DNA from 3 places in the Paenibacillus sp. Lou8.1 genome. Region 3 is predicted to be linked to each of the others. Evidence: riboswitches for the same ligand, from Rfam matches in the RefSeq annotation. Region 3 holds a riboswitch; each other region holds the start of a gene.
The links. A riboswitch is a leader RNA that binds a small molecule or an ion and turns the genes downstream of it on or off. The one in region 3 is predicted to bind glycine.

Region 1 (7,096 bases), on a different contig from region 3:
CTGGGGGGAAGGCGCATTATGTGCGGTTGTCGCTGGAACATCTGCCTGCTTTGCCCGGAGCCAAGCATGTACGTGAGCGATTTGCGGCGCATGTTTTTGCAGCCAGAGAAGATTCGGCCCAATATGCGGATATCTTGACAGGTGTCACGGTCCGTCTCAAGGAACCGGAATCGGTGATCCATCGTTGGAAGGAAACGGTGGCTGAGCTGTTAATGTAATGCCATCTGATTACTCCGTCGTTTATATGCACCAACTGGCTCCTAATATGGAAGAATACCATCATTTAAGAGTTCGCGCAGCAGCATATAGCTGTTTGTAAATGCGAGATTGTGGATCTGTTGAGAAAAATCTTCACTATGGCTCTGAAGCTACAAAAATTGTAATGTCTAATTTTTATCAGAAACGATCTAGTTAATAAGGACCAAATTTCCTTCGAAGCCTAAACTATTCTTTTCCATATGACGACATAAAACGTAGGTGTAAGGATTTTGCGAAATCCTTAATTTAAGTTTTGAAATGGGAGGGAATTAGATTTTGAAGAATAGATGGTCCGGTTTTCTGGCGTTGGTCATCCTGATTTCAAGTTTTACATCATATGCAGGATTTGCATCTGCTGCGGATGCAGTGCTTTCCAAGATTGTCCTTTCCTCTAACGAGGTAACTTTGCAGCAGGGAGATACGGCAGCGTTGACGGCTACTGCTGTTTTTAGCGATGGGACAACCTCGAATGTAACCGTAAGCACGGATTGGAAAAGTGATAATACAGCTATTGCTACTGTGTATAATGGTACAGTTTCGGCCAAGGCTGAAGGGGAAGCCACCGTGGTTGCGACCTATAAAGAGAAGGTACAATCGGTTCAGGTACATGTAACGAAAAAGGTTAAGGCGCTGACATCCAGTGTACAAAGCCTGAACTTGCGTTCAAGCGGTACAGGACAGGTTGATTTGACAGCGACATACAGTGATAATACAACAGCTCAGGTTTCGGGTGATGCTACTTGGACCTCCGATAATCAAAAGGTAGCCACAGTAGTGAACGGATTGGTTACCGCTCAGGGAGCAGGTACAGCTAATATTAAGGCCGTATATGGTCAACAGACCGTAACCATTGCTGTGCAGGTGGAGCAGGTTAAACGCCTCGATGTTAGTTCATCAGAGGTTTCTCTTTTGTTGAAGGATACTGAGAAGGTTAAGCTTTCAGCGACGTTCCCGGATGGATCGGTACAGGACGTGACAGAGTCCGCTGAGTGGAGCTCCAGCAATGCAGCTGTGGCGGATGTACTGAAAGGCACCATTACCGGCTATAGCGCGGGAAAGGCGACAATTACAGGTAAATATGGCACGATGTCCGCTACGATTTCGGTGGATGTCGATCAAACGAATAAGTTGAAAGCCAGTGAATCCAATATTTTTCTCCGTCTGGATGAATCTAAAAAAGTACAAGTTTCTGCCGTTTATCCGGATGGGACGGTAACGGATATCACAGATAAAGCTACTTGGACATCAAGCGATGAAAAAATTGCGACTGTGAATAAGGGAACGATTATGGCGATTGGAGCGGGTTCGGCTACGGTGACCGCTAAGTATGGAGATAAGACCGTTTCGATCAAGACAGATGTCGAAACCTCCAGATATCTGGATTTGAGTGAGGACAAGCTGAGCCTGAATGCCAAGGAATCCAAAAAGCTCAAGCTGACCGCAACGTATGTAACAGGTACGGAAGAAGATATCACAAGTAAGGCAGAGTGGAAGTCCAGCAATGAAGACATCGCTTTTGTCAGTGCGGGAGAAGTCACGGGTTATAAAACAGGTGAGGCTACGATCACCGCTTCTTATGGTGGCAAAACAGTTACAGCTACGGTATCCGTAAATGTACCCGGTGATCTGTCTCTGTCCTCCAAAACGGCAACGATTGATATTGATGAGGACTATACTGCAACTTTGACGGCTACTTATGCGGATGGACGTAAAGAAGATGTAACACAGGATGCAGAATGGACTTCAAGCGCAGAAGATATTGCCTCTGTGTCCAAAGGAACGATTACGGGTAAATCCGCTGGTAAAGCGGTTATTACAGCGACCTATAATGGCAAAAAACTGACGATTAACGTGCAAGTAGGCCTTGTAGACCGTCTGGAAACAGACTCGCGTGTAATTGCGCTTGGTGCTCAGGAAACGAAGCAACTGAAAGTAACAGGAGTTAAGAGTGGCGGTACAAAAACAGATGTAACTAAGGACGCCACCTGGACAACTAGCAATGTAAAAGTGGTTGAGGTTAGCGAAGGTTTGATCAAAGCGAATGGTAGCGGTAAGGCAACTGTGACTGCTTCATATGGCAAGCAAAACATTACGTTTACGGTAGAAGTGGACGTAGCGCAAAAGATTGAAGCGGATGCAATCGCGCTATCGCTCAAATCTGGAGATCAAAAAACCATCGCGATTGTGGTTAAATCGAGTGATGGTAAAGAAAAGGACGTTACGGCCCAAGCTGAATGGAAAACGTCTAATTATAAGGTAGCCACTGTTAAAAAGGGTCAGGTTACCGCGGTTAGCTACGGTAAAGCTAACATTCAGGCGAAATTTGGCGGGAAGGTAATCAGCGTACCTGTGGATGTTGATACGCTTAAATACCTGCAAACAGACGAAGTCGCATTGAATTTGAAGGCAGGACAGCTGGCTAAGGTTACGGCTACAGCCACGTATAAGGATGAGTCGGAGAAGGATGTCTCCAAACCGGCTGTCTGGTCCTCGTCCAGAATTATTGTTGCGACCGTCAAAGACGGTAACATTAAGGCACAGGGCAAGGGTAAAGCTGTAATTACTGTGAAATATGCAGGTAAAATGACGAAGGTACAGGTAACCGTTCAGTAAAAAAGAGAGCAAGCATACGTCCAAGGACGATAGGCTTGCTCTTTTATTTTAAGGAGGCTACCGCTTATAATTTATGACTTATCCTTCTTGGTTGGTGTGTTGCGTGTAAGTGATTCGGTCAAACGCTTGCCAGTCGGCGTCTGGGCCAACCCGCCTTTGGCGGTCTCGCGGTGCTTCGACGGCATCGCACTGCCGACTTCAAGCATCACGTCAATGACTTCGTCAGACGGAATAGCGCTGCGCACACCCGCCAAAGCCATATCTGCTGCGGCAAGTGCAGTCACGGCTCCCAGCCCGTTGCGCACGATGCACGGGATCTCCACGAGTCCGGCGACGGGGTCGCAAATCAGGCCGAGCGTGTTCTTAAGGGCGAGACCCACGGCGTGAACAGCCTGTTCAGGCGTACCACCGCGCAGCTCGACCATAGCGCCAGCGGCCATCCCGATAGCTGAGCCAATCTCAGCCTGACAGCCTCCCTCCGCGCCAGAAATGAAGGAGTTGTTGGCGATCACGTAGCCAATGGCTCCAGCGGCGAATAGGCCGTTCACCATATGCTCATCATCCCAGCCGAACCGTTCCTGCGCACTGATGAATACACCAGGGATAACCCCACATGAGCCTGCGGTAGGCGTGGCGACAATGCGACCCATGGATGCATTAACCTCCGACACGGAGAGGGCATAAGCCATGGCGAGCGCGGAGGCATCACCGGAGCAGGTTTCCCCTGCCCGCAGATACTCGGCTAGGCGCTTGCCGTCACCGCCCGTCAATCCACTGCGGGATACGGTGTCTTGTGTCTGACCGCGATGAACGGCTTCCTTCATGACTTCATAATAATCAGACATTTGGCGAAAGATTTCTTCCTCCGTTGTATTCGTTTCTTGTACCTGCTCTTGAATCATCAAGCGGCCAATCGTGGTGGATTCTTCAGCGCATAAAGCGCTGATCTCATGCAGATGGCTAAACCGCATCGGATTCAGCTCCTTTTTTCAAATTAATCATCTTAATTTCATACATATGAGGTAAAGAACGCAGTTCCGCAATTAGTTCAGCTGGAGCAGAACTGTCCGTTTCAATGGCGGTGAGTGCTTCACCATCCCGGCCCTTGCGATCTACGTGCATATAGGCAATGTTAATGTGAGCCTCGCCCAGCGCTGAAGTTATCGCGCCCAATGTACCGGGCTTATCCGAGTGGAGAAGCACCAGCGTAGGCAGCTCCCCGGTCAGATTGACCCGGAATTCATTCAGTTGCTGGACATGGATGCTGCCGCCGCCGATGGAGGAGCCCAACAGTGTGCGCTGATCCTCGCCCTTCCACAGCTCGAAACGGACAGTGTTCGGATGAGGGGCGGGGAGTCCGCTGACGGCGAATTCCACGGCCATCCCGGCTTGTTCGGCCCATTGCTCGGCATCGGGAATCCGGTGATCGTCCGTATCGTAATTAAGCAGTCCTGCGATGAGCGCCAGATCTGTACCGTGTCCTTTATACGTATCGGCAAAGGAGCCGTATAATGTCATGCGGGCACGGTCAGGCTGCGCTCCGAGCCAGTGCCGGGCAACGCGTGCGAGTCGCACCGCGCCTGCGGTGTGTGAACTGGAAGGTCCGGTCATGGCCGGGCCGATAATGGAAAATACATCTTTGAAACGCATGGTGTGGCCCCCTGTATGTTCTAATACCATACTATATGGTATTTCCGCGTCTTTGCGCGTTTATGACGGTTCCTAATGCTGACGCGCAATGTGAGCACAAAAAAGGACAGGATAAGGAAGTTTCCCTTATCTCTGTCCTCGTTACCTGAGAGTTTCGTGCGGTGTTCTTACCGCCTTACCCCTTGGGTGGCTTGCGCTCTCTCCAGAGTTGCGTCAGATGACGATACATGGACCTGAGAGATTATCCGCCAGCCGGGTGCTGGCGTCTTGCTCCTTCGGTGCCGCCAGAGTGTAGGCTCCCTGGACAGACTCTCCCGTCATCTTCATTCGCGTATACCGTTCTACATGTCTTCCTTAGGGTAATGTATGCCGTGCTCGGTGTCAATCACAGGGTTCAATTTTTACATAAACAGGTGCGTTTCCAATAAAAAAGATTAAAATTTACATAATTATGGATGAAATCAGGAAGGAATTAGAAGATTGGCGGCTAATCTGATAAAGGACAAGTACATTTATAGAAAACATAGGAGGGATATTGACGTATGGTAAAAGGCTTGCGGTTCACAGGTTCACGCTTAAAAGGGATGCTGCATCTAGCAGCAATCGTATCACTGCTGATCGGGATCTTCGTTCCATTCGGTCAGGTCAAGGCAGAGGGAGTATTGACAGTAGCCGAAGCACTTCAAGGCCAAAGCAGTGGAGGTACGGTGACGGTGGAAGGCTACATCGTCGGACATGCTACCGGATCGAAAACGGCTAACTTTTCTTCTCCGTTCGCGAATGATTTTAACGTACTGATTGCTGATCAGGCAAATGAACGTAATACGTCTAATCTATTGGATGTACAGCTGACTTCAGCGTACAGAGGGCAATTTGGGCTGTCAGGCCATCCTGAGCTGATCGGCAGCAAAATTCGTGTGACGGGTACACTCGGCGCCTACAATAATTTTGGTGGAGTGAAAAGCCCAAGCGCTGTTGAACTGGTGAGCGGAAGCGAGCCGGGGGAACCAGGTGAACCTGGCGAACCTGGCAACCCGGGTCAACCCGGTACTACATTGCCGGATGGAAAAGGCAAAAAGGTGCTGTTCGATAATACGCACGCACAGACCGCTGGTGCAGCAGATTGGGTCATTGAAGGCGCCTTCTCCGACTTTGCCAATGGACTGCGTAATGTAGGCTTTACGGTAGACCAATTGAATCGCCCCATTCCTTTTACTTATGGAGAGCAGGCCATAACATATGACAAGCTGCGCCAATATGATGTGTTCATTATTGGTGAAGCGAATGTTGCCTTTAAGGCATCCGAGCAGGCTGCTCTGCTGCAATACGTGAATAACGGGGGGAGCGTCTTCTTCATCTCCGATCATTATAATGCGGACCGTAACAAAAACCGTTGGGATTCCTCCGAAGTTATGAATGGCTACCGTCGTGGAGCCTATACTAATCCGGCCAAAGGCATGACTGCAGAAGAAGCAGCATCACCGGCGATGCAAGGATTAACAAGCTCCGATTGGCTGGCGACCAACTTTGGTGTTCGTTTCCGTTATAATGCGCTTGGTGACGTGAATGCTACTGACATTGTAGCCGCAGATCAATCTTTCGGTATTACCAAGGGTGTGCGCTCGATTGCAATGCATGCAGGATCTACGCTGGCTATTATTGATCCTACCAAGGCTAAAGGCATTGCTTATATCCCTTCAGGCACGAACAAATGGGGGAATGCTGTAGACCAGGGAGTTTATAACGGTGGGGGCCGTGCAGAAGGGCCTTATGCCGCTATCTCCAAGGTAGGTCAAGGCAAGGCAGCGTTCATCGGTGATTCTTCCCCTGTAGAAGATGCTACACCGAAATATGTGCGTGAGGAAAACGGACAGTCGAAGAAGACATATGATGGTTTCGAGGAAGTGGATGATTCCACCTTCCTGGTACAAACGGTCCAATGGCTTGCATGGAAGCAGGACTACACGAAATTGTCTGATGTGGCAGGTTTGACTCTGGATCAACCAACGAAGCTTCTGCCATTCGAGGAGCCTGCGGCTTCTACCGAACCACAGGCTGAGCCTTGGTCTGCGCCGGCAGCAGGCTACAAATGGTATGATCCTAGAACGTTCAAGTCTGGCTCCTATGGAGCGGCTTCATAATTATCGCCAGAAGCTCAATGTGAGCTGGCATTAGTTAGTCGTTTGATCCCTGTAGAGGGATCAAACGACTTTTTTTGTGATGAAAATTAACCTGTGGTTGGTTATTTCATTACATTTTGTGCCAGAAAGGCCGCGCTACTGCTGGATCATTGATTTTTTAAATGATGTTGATAGCATAATCTTAATTGATATATCCATATACTGGTGATAGGATGTATTCAAATTATTCCGACAAAAACGGTATGTAATGTTCATGAGAGGTTTTAAACATCAAACATGGTGAGAATAAGCGGGACAAGACCATGGAGAATGGAGGAAGCGCGCATTGAATACCGAACCCGTGTTGGAAATTAAAGGATTATCCGTCTCTTTTCGCATCAAGGATCAATATCACCCCGCAGTCGACCATTTGGATCTGACGGTCAACCCCAATG
Region 2 (7,096 bases), on a different contig from region 3:
TACAGCAGCCGGTATCTATTTAGATACCGGCTTTTTTGCATCCTTTAAGTAGAATTTGTTTTTAACTGCATGAGCAATTCAGTACAGGTTTGCGGGCTGCGGTAGTTTCGTCCAATCGTGTGACTGGAGTAGTATATGGTGCATTGAGCACCAGCTCAGGGTTCTCTTCTGCTTCCCGCGCAATATGAATCATAGTGTCGACAAAAGCATCAAGTGTTTCCTTACTTTCCGTCTCCGTGGGCTCGATCATGATGCACTCCTCTACATTCAGCGGGAAGTAAATTGTAGGCGGATGGTAGCCGAAATCAAGCAGCCGTTTGGCTACATCAAGCGTGCGCACTCCAAATTTTTTCAAGCCTCGCCCCGACATTACGAATTCGTGTTTGCAATGTCCAGGGTAGGGCAGGTCAAAATGTGGAGCGAGCCGATGCATCATGTAATTGGCATTGAGCACAGCGCATTCCGATACACGCTTTAAGCCATCAGGACCGTAGCTACGGATATAGGCGTAGGCACGAACGAGAATACCGAAGTTGCCGTAAAAGGCTTTAACCCGTCCAATAGAATCTCCCTGTTCCCGGTCCCAGTGGTACACCCCCTGCGGATCACGTACGACAAGCGGCTTGGGCAAATAAGGGATGAGCCGTTGCTTTACGCCGACAGGCCCAGCGCCGGGGCCGCCGCCTCCGTGAGGGGTACTCATCGTTTTGTGCAAATTGAGATGCACTACATCGAAGCCCATATCCCCGGGGCGGGTAATTCCCATGATGGCGTTGGAGTTCGCCCCGTCATAGTAGAGCAGACCACCCGCGTCATGCACGATGGCAGCAATGTCAGTGATTTGCTTCTCGAACAGCCCAAGCGTGTTCGGGTTGGTCAGCATGAGCGCAGCGGTGTCGTTGCCTACGGCTTGACGCAGCGCATCCAGATCCACCAGCCCCTCAGGGGTGGAGGGAAGGGTGACTGTTTCGAAGCCCGCGACGGTTGCGCTGGCGGGGTTCGTTCCGTGCGAGGAATCCGGCACGAGCACCTTGGTACGTCGCTCACCACGTGCTTCGTGGTATGAGCGAATCATCATCAGCCCGGTCCATTCGCCATGGGCGCCCGCGGCAGGCTGAAGTGTGACGGCATCCATGCCAGTTAACGCAGCCAAATCATTTTGGAGCGTATGCAGCAGCTCCATAGCACCCTGGATGCTCTCCTCGGGCTGATATGGATGGATTTTGGCGAAGCCTGTATATCGGGCGACATCCTCATTCACTTTCGGATTGTATTTCATCGTACAGGAGCCGAGCGGATAAAATCCGTTGTCCACGCCGAAATTGCGCCGGGACAAGGCGGTATAATGCCGAATAACGTCTACTTCGTATACCTCGGGTAATGCCGCAGGTTCACTGCGCAGCGCATAATCTGGCAAAAGCTCTGCCACCGGGCGACGGGGAACGTCGCACTCGGGAAGAGAATAGGCGATGCGACCCGGACGGCTCAATTCAAAAATGAGCGCTTGATCGTGTTCCTTCAACAGCCCTTGTTTCTGATCCTGTCCGGTGTGTATCATAGCAATCCCCCCAAGGTGTGTACAAATTGGTCAATCTCCTCTTTGGTTCTTTGCTCCGTCACGGCAATCAACATGTGACCAGCAAGTTCCTCATAGTCCCGGCCCAAATCGTAGCCAGCGATAAATCCAGCAGCTAGCAACTCAGTCTGGAGTTTGCTCATATCTGTACCCTCAGGCAGTCTAAGGGCAAATTCGTTAAAGGTCGGTGCGTTAAACGAGGCTGTTACGCCCTTCAAGCTCAGCAATTGCTCTAAAGCATAACGGCTTTTATGCAAATTTAGCTCGGCTACTTCCTTGATCCCCTGTCTACCCATGACAGACAAGTACACAGATGCAGATAAAGCTAGCAACGCTTGATTGGAGCAAATGTTAGACGTGGCCTTTTCGCGGCGGATATGCTGTTCCCGCGCTTGCAAGGTCAGCACGAAGCCGCGTTTACCGTTACGGTCAGTGGTCTGACCCACAATACGGCCGGGGATACGGCGCATATGTGCCTGAGAAACGGCAAAGTATCCACAGGTCGGACCGCCGAGAGAAGAGGAGATGCCAAGTGGCTGCGCATCTCCTACCACAATATCCGCGCCCTGTTTGCCGGGTGTCTCCAGCAAGCCAAGTGCCAGTGGGTTGGCGCTGACGACCAAAAGACCTTTGTGCGCATGGATGAGATCAGCCATCGGCTTCAGGTTTTCCACGGCTCCGAAAAAGTTGGGGCTTTGGACTAAAACAGCCGCGGTCTGTTCTGATACGGCCGCCGCTAACGCATTAGCATCCGTTACCCCGTCCGAACAGCCAATCTCCACGATGTCCAAATCCAATCCGCGTGCATAGGCTGCCAATACCTGACGTGCCTCCGGATGGACGGACCTTGATACGATAAGCTGTTTACGGCGGGTAGCTGCGGCGGACAGTGAGCCCGCTTCCGCCAGTGCAGTCGCTCCGTCGTACATGCTGGCATTAGCTACAGCCATGCCCGTCAATTCGCAAATATACGACTGAAATTCGAAAATGGCTTGTAGCTCGCCTTGGCTTACTTCCGGCTGATAGGGGGTGTAGGCTGTGTAGAATTCCGAGCGTGAAGTGATGTGCTGGATGACGGACGGAATATGATGATCATAGATTCCTGCGCCAAGAAAGCTGGCATGTGTGTCTGTATTGGCGTTGTGTCCGGCCAGCTCGGCCAAATGTCGGGTCAAGGCTCTCTCGTCGAGCCGAGAAGAAAGAGGGAGTTCCCCTTGATATCGAATGGCCTCAGGAATGTCACTGAATAAATCATCAATGGATGAAACGCCGACCACACGCAGCATTTCGATTTGATCCTGTTCAGTCATAGGGAGATAGCGATGCTGCTTCATAGGTTCTGGCTCCTTTCGAAAAGCAAAATTTAAATCGTAAATTAGCTAATAAAAAAGTGTGAGATGAAAACCCAGAAGTTCATATCTGACATGTTTGCTTTATTGAAATGAAGAGAGTTTAAGATCAGCGCGGGCGTTTATAAAAGGGTGCTGCCACCACCTCGGCACGCAGGCGTTTGCCACGAATCTCAACCTCCAGCGGTGTGGAGAGGGTGCTAAAACGACTGTCTACCAAGGCGAGGCCGAGATTACGCTTCAAGGTGGGCGACTGAGTCCCCGTTGTGACCTCACCGATGTGTTGTCCTTCTGCGAATACCGGGTAATGGGCGCGAGGGATACCGCGATCCATCATTTCCAGCCCGATCAATTTGCGAGGAATCCCTTGATCTTTCTGACGTTGCAGTGCTTCTCTACCGATAAAATCTCCTTTATTCAGCTTGACGAAGAAACCTAGACCGGCTTCGAGCGGTGAAATCGTGGCAGATAACTCCTGTCCGTACAGCGGCAACCGTGCCTCAAAGCGTAGGGTATCCCGAGCACCAAGTCCAGCGGGAATCAGCCCATACGACTCACCGGAACGAAGCAAACCCTCCCATACGGCTGGTGCTTCCGCGGCAGGTACGTAAAATTCAAAACCGTCTTCACCCGTATATCCGGTTCGTGAGACGAGTGCTTTTGCTCCGAACAATGGCACATTCTCATGGAAGCGAAAAGATGCCAGATTCGTAATGTCCGTATCTGCCACGGCTGCGGCAATACGTGCTGCTTCCGGTCCTTGCAACGCCAGCAATGCTATCGCATCAGACACATTCTCCATGTGAACGGATGCAGGCATATGGCGAATTAGCCAATCCCAATCCTTATCGATGTTAGAGGCGTTCACAACGAGCATGTAGCGCTCCGGTCCTTTGCAGTAAACAAGCAGGTCGTCTACTACCCCTCCATCGGGGTAACACAGGAGTGAATATTGTGCCTGACCTGGTTCCAACTGGCTGACATCATTCGTGGTCACCCTTTGCAGAAAAGCTTCGGCCTCTTTGCCTTCAACCAAAAATTCGCCCATATGCGATACATCGAATAAACCCGCACGTTGCCGGACGGCCTCATGCTCCTTTTGAATGCCGCTAAACTGAACGGGGAGCTCCCAGCCGCCAAAGTCAATACAACGAACCCCAGACTGCGTCCCGTAGGACGAATATAGCGGTGTTTTTCGCAAATTAGTCATTTTTCCACTCCTATCCGGTGTGATCGGCTAAACAAAAAAGACAGGCCGAAAAAAACGTATAGACGGCAGTCTACACTCTTTTTTCAGCTCTGTCCTTGATACCAGAAAGTTACCCCGGTATGTACCGGGTTTCCCCTTGGGTGATCCGCTCCAATAGCGAATGCTCTCCAGAGATGCGTCCGGCAGAGGTCCTTTTGCCTGAGAGATTCACCTGCAATGCAGGCTTACTCCTTCGGCGCTACCTTCGGGATCAACAGTATATTACCTGGCTTTGCAGATAACAACTTGATCCGATTCGCGTGCACTTATGTCTCATAAGCGGCAACAGCTATGCGAATCTTTTTGGCAGTCTCTCCCTCCGCGTTCATCCGCGTTTGCAGTTGTCGGGGTGTTTTCCAAAGCATTTGCTATAACCCATTAATACGCAAATTCATTCAAAATGTCAATAAAAATGTCATCAAAAACAATAGAAAAAACATTTAATATATAAATAAGGATATGTAAGCGTTTGTTATAAGTTATCATATTTTTATATAGTACGCCATATGAGGTCATATGAAGTATTTTTGTTAGTATTATTGACATGAGTGTTCCTGTTGTCATAATCTTAACCTGTCTAATACAGGTGAGCAAAAGCGATTTTATTCATATGGAAGTGAGGGGAACAGGATGGGTGAAGTAAAGCAGCAACTTTGGTATACAGACGAACATGAGTGGGTTCAGCGCACAGAGAATGGAACGTTGCGGATTGGTATTACAGACTTTGCACAGCATCAACTGGGTGATATTGTTTTTGTAGAATTACCTGAGGTGGGAGTAACGATTGAGCAGGGAGCGGAGATCGGTACGATTGAATCGGTGAAGACGGTATCCGACCTTTTTGCTCCGGTGACGGGAACCGTATTAAAAGTGAATGAAGCGCTGGAAAGTACGCCTGAGCTAGTGAATGAATCTCCCTATGAAAAAGGTTGGATGATCGAAGTAGAGATGGGTAAAGATGTGGAGGAAGCATTGGGCAAGCTACTGTCTGCGGATCAATACGAGCAGTTGATTTCCGATGAGCAGTAATGGAGCAATGTAGTATGGAATAAGAGTGTTATTTGTCTGCTCGATTTTTGTATACAACAGTCGCTATGATTTGACATAGCGGCTATTTTTTTGTCTTTTTTCAGACGTAATTACGTGTTTTATTCTGATGTAGAGGGTTGTCCCTATAGTAAGAATCATACATAATCCAGTACGGTTTTTCGACTAATTTCTATAGCTACAGGTCATATTAAGAAGAATTATGCAGGTATAATACCTTCTCGGATAATTTAAATTTAAATGTTGTCATCAACGTTCATGACGAAAGTACGTTTTCATTTCGTTGATGAAGATAGCGCTGTCATTTAGTATGAATTTTAAGAAAAGGTAGTGATGCTTACCTACAAGGAGGATTTGAATATGAGTACATTGGACGCAAAGCCAAGTTCAAAAGGAGGCACTCGTGTCGCCGTACAGCGTTTTGGCCGTTTTCTCAGCGGTATGGTTATGCCCAACATGGGAGCCTTTATCGCGTGGGGATTGATTACGGCACTCTTTATTCCGACCGGGTGGTTCCCGAACGAAGGTTTTGCACAACTGGTTGATCCGATGAAAAATTATTTGCTGCCGCTGCTGATTGGTTACACGGGAGGCACGATGATTCACGGACAACGTGGAGGTGTGATTGGTGCCATTATGACGATGGGTGTCATAGTGGGAGCCGATATCCCGATGTTCCTGGGCGCGATGGTCGCTGGTCCGCTGGCTGCGTGGATATTGAAGAAGTTCGACAAGGCCATTGAAGGCAAAGTCAGATCAGGCTTTGAAATGCTGGTCAATAATTTTTCGGCCGGGATTATCGGTGCCATTCTAGCACTGCTTGCCCATGTGGCGATCGGCCCGGTTGTACAAATGATCAGTCAAGTATTGTCGGCAGGGGTACAGTTCCTCGTGAACGCAGGGCTACTGCCGCTTGTCAACCTCATTATTGAGCCCGGAAAAGTATTATTTTTAAACAACGCGCTGAATCACGGAGTATTAAGCCCGATTGCGTTGGAGGAAGCTGCAAGAACAGGGAAATCCGTACTGTTCATGCTGGAATCCAACCCTGGGCCGGGGCTCGGTATTTTGCTGGCCTACTGCCTGTTCGGTAAAGGCTCTGCGAAGTCGTCGGCTCCTGGGGCAGTCATCATTCATTTTTTCGGCGGGATTCATGAAATTTATTTCCCTTATATTTTGATGAAGCCGATTTTGATTCTTGCTGCTATAGCTGGGGGCGTTGTGGGAACCTTCTGTTTCATGTTGACAGGTGCCGGACTGGTTGCTGCTCCTTCGCCGGGCAGCATCATCGCCTATTTTCTAATGACGCCAAAAGGCGGATATTTGCCAATGCTAAGCGGGGTGATCGCTGCTGCGGTTGTATCTTTTGCTGTTGCCGCAGTGTTACTCAAGACTGGTAAGCAACAAGAAGAGGGGCTGGAGGAAGCTGCATCCCGCCTGAAAGATATGAAAAATCAAAGCAAGAGTGCAAGTGCTAACGCCACTGTAATGGAAGATAACCACGAATCTGATCGTGCTGCAGAAATTGCTGCAGATCGAACGCTCAAGGATAAATCCGAAGTGAACAAAATCGTCTTTTCCTGTGATGCAGGTATGGGTTCAAGCGCTATGGGTGCCTCGATTTTACGCAAAAAAATGAAGCAGGCGGGTGTGGGCGTAACAGTTACGAATACGGCAATCAGTGAAATTCCACAGGATGCGGATATTGTCATTACGCAAAAAACGTTGACAGATCGGGCTAAAACAGTAGCTCCGAAAGCTGAGCACATTTCCATTGACAATTTTCTGAAGAGCCCTGAATACGAAGCGCTGGTTGAACGTCTGAAATCCGATTCTTAATCCCCATCGAAGTCAGGCGGACTGTATGCAATGTAC
Region 3 (7,096 bases):
GCGAGTTGGATTCTTCCTGCCCAATGTGACGTCTATTGTGGCTGTTGCCATCATATTTGGTGCCTTATTTGCCAACAATTTTGGATTTCTCAACTACCTTCTGCAACTCTTGGGACTACCCATGGTTCAATGGTTGAATGTGCCATGGGGTATCCAAATTGCCATTTCTTCTATGGTCGTATGGAGATGGATGGGCTATAACGCAATCATCTATTTGGCCGGACTCCAGAGTATTCCGCATGTGCTGTATGAGGCCGCCAAAATAGACGGGGCAACCGGAGCGCAAGCTTTTTTCCGCATCACTATCCCCATGCTGCGCCCAGTCATTCTGTTTACGGTCATTACGTCCACCATCGGCGGTATGCAGCTCTTCACCGAGCCACAGGTCCTGGTCGGTAATGACGGCGGTTCCGGGGCAAGTGGCATGACCATCGTTTTATACCTGTACCGCGAGTCGTTCATTAACAACTATTTTGGATATGGTGCAGCCGTCGGATGGGGCATGTTCCTCATCATTGCTCTATTCTCCATCATAAACTGGAAACTCGTTCAAGGTAAAAAATAACGATGGGAAGGAGCTTCACAACATGATGCAGACACGCGCAAAATCCTTTGTTTTATATGCCGGATTGTTGGTGGGAATCATCCTGTCGATGTTTCCATTTTACTGGCTGATCGTCATGGCAACTCGTACCACTTCAGACATCTACCGTTTTCCACCGCAATTGTGGTTTGGCAGCCACTTCTTGGATAACATAACGAGAGTATTACAGCAGATTAATTTTGCCGGAGCCTTTTTTAATACCCTTTTTGTAGCCAGTTCTGTTACCCTATTGGTTCTGTTTTTCGATTCACTGGCAGGTTTTGCATTCGCCAAGTTTGATTTTCCGGGCAAAAAAGTGCTATTTATCGTTCTGCTAGCTACGATGATGGTCCCTTCACAACTTTCGCTTGTCCCCTCCTTTGTCATGATGGCCTCCTTTGGATGGGTAGGTACGTTCAAAGCGCTTATCATCCCGGGAATGGTAAATGCCTTCGGCATTTTCTGGATTCGTCAATATGCGGAAGAATCCATCCCAAAGGAGCTGCTGGATGCGGGCCGGATGGACGGATGCAGCTTTTTTCGACTGTACTTGAATGTAGCACTGCCTATTCTACGTCCTGCGTTCGCTTTTCTCGGCGCGTTTACCTTTATAGGAGCTTGGAATGATTATTTATGGCCGCTAATCGTCTTAACGGATGAGCGTAAATTCACGCTCCAGATTGCACTGTCACAATTGAACGGAATTTACAATACGGATTATGCGATGGTCATTGCGGGCACCCTGCTGGCTGTACTGCCACTTATTATTTTGTTTCTTTTCATTAGCCGCCAGTTTATTTCCGATCTTGCCGCTGGAGCGGTCAAAGATTAGATTTACTTGAATTCCCTTATTCATTTCATGTATAATAGTTAATCGTCATTTCAAATAGCTTACATGATGAAGTTAGGTATCCAACAGGCAATCAGGTTAAGCGATTTACGATTTGAACATGAACTATGAACTGAGGGGAACTTTCCAGATGAACAAATTCACATATTATAACCCCACCAAATTAATATTTGGAGACAATCAAATTGAAGAACTGCAGCAGGAGCTGCTGAATTACGGCAAAAATATTTTACTGATATACGGAGGCGGAAGTGTCAAGCGAAATGGTCTGTATGACCAGGTATTAAACGCGTTAGAGCCGCTACATCTTAACATTCATGAATTGTCCGGCGTAGAGCCGAATCCGCGCTTGTCCACCGTTAAGAAGGGCATCGACATTTGCCGAAATGAAAACATCGACTTCTTACTTGCAGTAGGCGGCGGAAGCGTTATTGATTGCACCAAAGCCATCGCAGCAGGGGCTAAATATGACGGCGATGTGTGGGATATTATCAACAAAAAGCACATGCCGACCGAGGCTCTACCATTCGGCACCATCCTCACACTCGCCGCCACCGGTTCAGAAATGAATCCGGATTCTGTCATCACCAACTGGGAAACGAACGAAAAATACGTATGGGGCAGTGCGGTGACGCATCCGAAATTCTCCATTCTGGACCCTAAAAATACCTTTTCTGTGCCACGTGATCAGACGGTATATGGCATGGTGGATATGATGAGCCATGTGTTTGAACAGTATTTTCACAATGTTAAAAATACACCGTTGCAAGATCGTATGTGCTTTTCCGTGCTGCAAACCGTGATCGAAACTGCACCTAAACTGCTAGAGGATTTGCACAACTACGAGCATCGTGAAACGATTTTATATGCCGGAACGATTGCTCTTAACGGAACACTGCAAATGGGCTACTTCGGGGACTGGGCTTCGCATACGATTGAACATGCATTATCCGCTGTATATGATATTCCTCATGCTGGCGGTCTGGCAATTCTGTTTCCCAACTGGATGAGACATACAGTGGATCAGGATGCTGCACGCATGAAGCGGCTGATGCTCAGCATGTTTGACTTAGACACCGTAGGTAAAACAGATAGAGAAATCGCCTTGGAAGGTATTGACCGTCTTAGTGCATTCTGGACAAGTCTCGGTGCCCCTTCTACGCTGGCCGATTACAATATTAATGATGAGCAATTGGAAAAAATCGCGGACATTGCAGCCCGTGAAATGGAGTACGGAGGATTTGGTAATTATAAAAAGCTGAATCAAGAAGATATTTTAGCTATTTTGCGTGCATCGTTGTAACATTCAAAAGGGAGTGTCCTCAAGCCTGTGATGGCTGAGGGCACTCCCTTTTGGAATTTATGAATTAACCGTTTGTCCCTTTTCTTCTACTTGAATAGCAGCCCCTACATTGGCACCTGCAAGAATGCCCTTTTTCTTATTAGGATACAGAGAATCCATATAGGTTCGGGTTTCTGCAACTACGATTCCCGATAAGCCAAGCAGTGCAATCAGATTCGGGAAAGCCATCATTGCGTTAAAGATATCTGCCAGCAGCCAAATGGCTTCCAACTTGATGAACGCACCTCCTGCCACAAGTGCGATGAACAAATAACGGTATGGTTTAATCCATTTGACACCCAGTAAATATTCAACACAACGTTCCCCGTAGTAATTCCAGCCCAGTATCGTTGTGAATGCAAATAAAATAAGGCTAATCGTCACGAGTTCTGCACCAGCCGGAAAGGCACTGGAAAACGCATGCTGGGTCATCAGACCTCCATCGTCATTTCCACTCCATATTCCCGTAACCAGCAACGTAAATCCCGTCAGATTACAAATAATCATCGTATCGATAAATACGCCTGTCATGGATATCAGCCCTTGTTCTGCAGGCCATTTCGTCTTAGCAGCTGCTGCTGCAATTGGCGCACTTCCCAAACCGGCTTCATTAGCAAAAATACCTCTGGCAACTCCGCTTCGCATCGCCAACATAATCGTTGCTCCGGCAAATCCACCCGTTGCAGATGTGGTCGAGAAGGCCCCTTGTAATACTAAAGCAATCGCATGAGGAAGCTCTCCTGCAAACTTAATGAGTACAATTAAGCAAACTACGATATAGAGCCCCGACATGAATGGAACAATCTTTGTGGATACCTTGGCAATACTTTTGAGTCCTCCAATCGTAACAACAGCCGTTAACACGGAAATAATGATCGCTGTAACTACCGTTGGCACTCCAAAGCTACTTTCCGTCGAAGAAACGATAGCCTTTACTTGCGGAAAAGTACCGATTCCAAATAGGGCTACAAGAACACCAGAAAAGGCAAACAACATCGCCAGCGGCTTGAAACGGCGGCCAAGCCCGTTTTCAATATAATACATCGGGCCACCCGAAAATTGTCCGTTCCGGTCTTTAACACGGTATTTAACGGATAATAATCCTTCCGCATATTTGGTTGCCATCCCGAAAAAAGCTGCAACCAGCATCCAGAATAATGAACCGGGCCCACCCAGTTTGATCGCTGTTGCCACGCCGACAATACTTCCTGTACCTACAGTAGCTGCCAGTGCCGTACTCAATGCTCCGAAGCTGCTTACATCTCCGCTACCTTCGTCCGGCGCTTTACCAATTAGCTTGAGCGCCAAAGGCAATCGAATAACCTGGAGCAGCTTCAAACGGATCGTTAGCCACAACCCAGTGCCCATTACAAGAATAAGAAGCGGCGCTCCCCATATCCAGCTGTCAATCGTTTCTAATACATGTACCAAATTCATTTCAACCCGCTCCTCCAGCATATTAGAAAACAAAAAAGAGTCAAATCAGCTGATTCGACTCCTGGAGAGGTTAAAGGCACGAAAAAATACAACCATCTTGTGCAGGTTTCTACCTCTAATAGCTCATAAAAAAGCCTAGGGGCATTCCCTGTCACAGGTTATTCGCGTCTCTGTCCTTTTGCCTGAGAGTTTAAGCAGATGTTTTCTGCGGTGCACCTTCGGCGCCCAATTAAGGGTCTCTCCAGAGTTCTGTCCGTTTACGGTCCCCGCTTGTTGCTGTAACCAGCCTAAGCACCTGAGAGTTTTGCCCCTTCGGTCGGAACTTTCGTTCCATCTCCCGCAAACATCAACCAGACATATGAAATTTTTATTTATTATACAGAAAACTTTCAGCTTATTACAAGTGAAAAGTTTGTGAAGCCCTCTGAAATATTATTATTGTGTCTATCAAAAAAGCAGATACAGCAAATTTCATCCTTAGGATGTCCTCTGCTATACCCGCCCGAGATGATATGGAATTACAATTCTTCACCATTGGTTGCTATCACATTTTTATACCAGTTAAATGAGTCCTTTTTGGAGCGTTTGAGCGTTCCGTTACCGTCATCATCCAGATCAACGTAAATAAATCCGTAGCGCTTGGACATTTCGGAAGTAGACATGCTCACAAGGTCGATAGGACCCCAGCTGGTGTAACCAATCAGATCAACACCGTCGGCAATCGCTTCCTTCATTTGGACAATATGCTGACGCAAGTAATCAATGCGATACGTGTCATGCACAGAGCCGTCTTCTTCCACCTTATCATACGCACCCAAACCATTTTCCACGATGAACAGCGGCTTTTGATAGCGGTCATATAACGTGTTCAGCGTAACACGCAGGCCGATCGGATCGATCTGCCAGCCCCAGTCGGAGGACTGTAAATATGGATTTTTCACGCCACCAATCAGGTTTCCTGCTGCTTTCTCACCTTCTGGACCTGCAGATACGGTCAAGGTCATATAGTAGCTGAATGAGATAAAATCAACCGTGTTATTTTTCAATATTTCGGCATCGCCTGGTTCTGTGTGTATTACAACATTATTTTCTTCAAAATAACGATTCATGTAGTTAGAATATTCCCCACGGGCATGCACATCCGTAAAGAACAGGTTCATCTGATTTTCATGCTGGGCTTTCAGTATATCCTCTGGGTTACACGTATGTGGATAGCTTTCAATACGTGCCAGCATACAGCCGATCTGAGCGCCCGGGATGATCTCATGTCCCCGTTTGGTCGCCAGTGCACTAGCTACAAATTGATGATGCAATGCTTGATATATCGCTTGTTGTTTGTTTTCTACACGGTCAATAACCACACCGCCACCGGTGAACGGACTCATGGTCATTACATTGATTTCATTAAAGGTCAGCCAGTATTTTACTTTATCCTTATAGCGTATAAACACCGTTTCGGCATAATTTACGTAGTGCTGTATGACTTCACGTCCCAGCCAGCCATTATACTTCTGCGTCAGACCTAGCGGTGTTTCATAATGTGACAATGTTACCAGTGGCTCAATATTATACTTGCGCAGCTCATCAAATACATTGTCGTAGAATTGCAATCCTGCTTCATTCGGCTCGGCATCATAGCCATTCGGGAAAATCCGCGACCAGTGGTTGGACATACGGAATACTTTGAAGCCCATTTCAGCGAACAATGCAACCTAACGATAACCGTTCTCCTTTGAAATGCATTGATAGATACTTTAAAATAGACGTAATGCCTTCATAAGCATCCTAATCGTTGTAACGCGTTTCATGTCAAGTATTTTTTCTTATGTGAGGAGAAGCACCATGTCGAATCTTGATCAAATTGCAAAACTGGCGGGCTTTTCCAAAGCTACGGTATCCAGAGTATTAAATCAGTCCCCCCACGTTAGTCACGAAACAAGAGCTAAGATTTTGAAAATCATGCAGGAATTAGATTATGTTCCTAATCGGAATGCCATTTCTCTATCCAAGGGTCAGACGCTTCAGATCGGTATCATTACTTCAACTATTAATGAAATTGTTCTCGCTTTTCTGGACAGCTTTGTGGAAGTAGCGGGCCAATATGAATTTCAAACCATTATTTATACTTCGGGAGAAGACAAAAAGAAAGAGCTTCAAGCCTTTGAGGATTTAAAAAGAAAAAGAGTCGATGCGCTGGTCATCATTTCCTGCGTGAATGACACTGATTTTTTGAGCACCTATTGCAAATATGGCCCGATCGTGTCGTGGCAACGAATGGAGCATACCGATATTCGCTCCGTCGCTATGGATCAGTATGAAGGATATATGTTAGCGCTCAAACATTTGATACAAAAAGGCTATACTCGTATAGCCAATGCTTTTGGCCGTCCGAGCAGTATTAATACCCATAGTAGACAACGAGCCTACGAACAGATCATGAGTGAGCACAATCTGCCAGTGTTGCAACACTGGAATCACTCTTCTATTTATAATATCCGTGATGGCGAACAGGTCGTACGGGATTTGTTACAGCATCCGGACGAATTTCCAGAGGCTATTTTATGTGCTAACGATTATGTAGCAGTGGGCATTCTCTGCGAAGCACGCAGACAAAAACTGAACGTACCGGAAGATCTGGCAATTGTTGGATTCGATAACACGGAGCTGGCGCATACGCTGGGGATTACAACGATTCAAAATCCTATCATGGCTCAAGCACAAAATGCCTTTTTCATGCTTTCCCCTCAGCTGATTGGACGCCAAATGAAGCTTCATTCGCTAGAGTACAGCCTCATTGAACGTACGACTACATAAGGTAACGATGTACTTGCAAATTAGGCAAAAGGGCCTTGATAAGAAATATTTTTTGTCGAAACAGAATAAA

Region 1: linked by a shared signal. The riboswitch ahead of sdaAB (L-serine ammonia-lyase, iron-sulfur-dependent subunit beta) and the one ahead of NLX78_RS09525 (alanine/glycine:cation symporter family protein) in region 3 are both predicted to bind glycine.
Region 2: linked by a shared signal. The riboswitch ahead of gcvT (glycine cleavage system aminomethyltransferase GcvT) and the one ahead of NLX78_RS09525 (alanine/glycine:cation symporter family protein) in region 3 are both predicted to bind glycine.

The regions. Positions count from the first base shown of each region.
Region 1 is NZ_JANAVN010000009.1:10,746-17,841, forward strand. Features, by position in the region: gene NLX78_RS13980 (pyridoxamine 5'-phosphate oxidase family protein) at 1-218, shown strand, start outside; gene NLX78_RS13985 (Ig-like domain-containing protein) at 535-2,871, shown strand; gene sdaAA (L-serine ammonia-lyase, iron-sulfur-dependent, subunit alpha) at 2,943-3,842, opposite strand; gene sdaAB (L-serine ammonia-lyase, iron-sulfur-dependent subunit beta) at 3,832-4,521, opposite strand; glycine riboswitch at 4,733-4,848, opposite strand; gene NLX78_RS14000 (DUF6359 domain-containing protein) at 5,064-6,662, shown strand; gene NLX78_RS14005 (ABC transporter ATP-binding protein) at 6,988-7,096, shown strand, end outside.
Region 2 is NZ_JANAVN010000011.1:84,943-92,038, forward strand. Features, by position in the region: gene gcvPB (aminomethyl-transferring glycine dehydrogenase subunit GcvPB) at 62-1,558, opposite strand; gene gcvPA (aminomethyl-transferring glycine dehydrogenase subunit GcvPA) at 1,555-2,910, opposite strand; gene gcvT (glycine cleavage system aminomethyltransferase GcvT) at 3,035-4,135, opposite strand; glycine riboswitch at 4,312-4,410, opposite strand; gene gcvH (glycine cleavage system protein GcvH) at 4,805-5,203, shown strand; gene NLX78_RS16835 (PTS mannitol transporter subunit IIBC) at 5,582-7,060, shown strand.
Region 3 is NZ_JANAVN010000005.1:285,372-292,467, reverse strand. Features, by position in the region: gene NLX78_RS09540 (carbohydrate ABC transporter permease) at 1-565, shown strand, start outside; gene NLX78_RS09535 (carbohydrate ABC transporter permease) at 588-1,415, shown strand; gene NLX78_RS09530 (iron-containing alcohol dehydrogenase) at 1,564-2,736, shown strand; gene NLX78_RS09525 (alanine/glycine:cation symporter family protein) at 2,794-4,212, opposite strand; glycine riboswitch at 4,373-4,467, opposite strand; glycine riboswitch at 4,486-4,562, opposite strand; partial or broken gene NLX78_RS09520 (glycoside hydrolase family 1 protein) at 4,731-5,924, opposite strand; gene NLX78_RS09515 (LacI family DNA-binding transcriptional regulator) at 6,055-7,026, shown strand.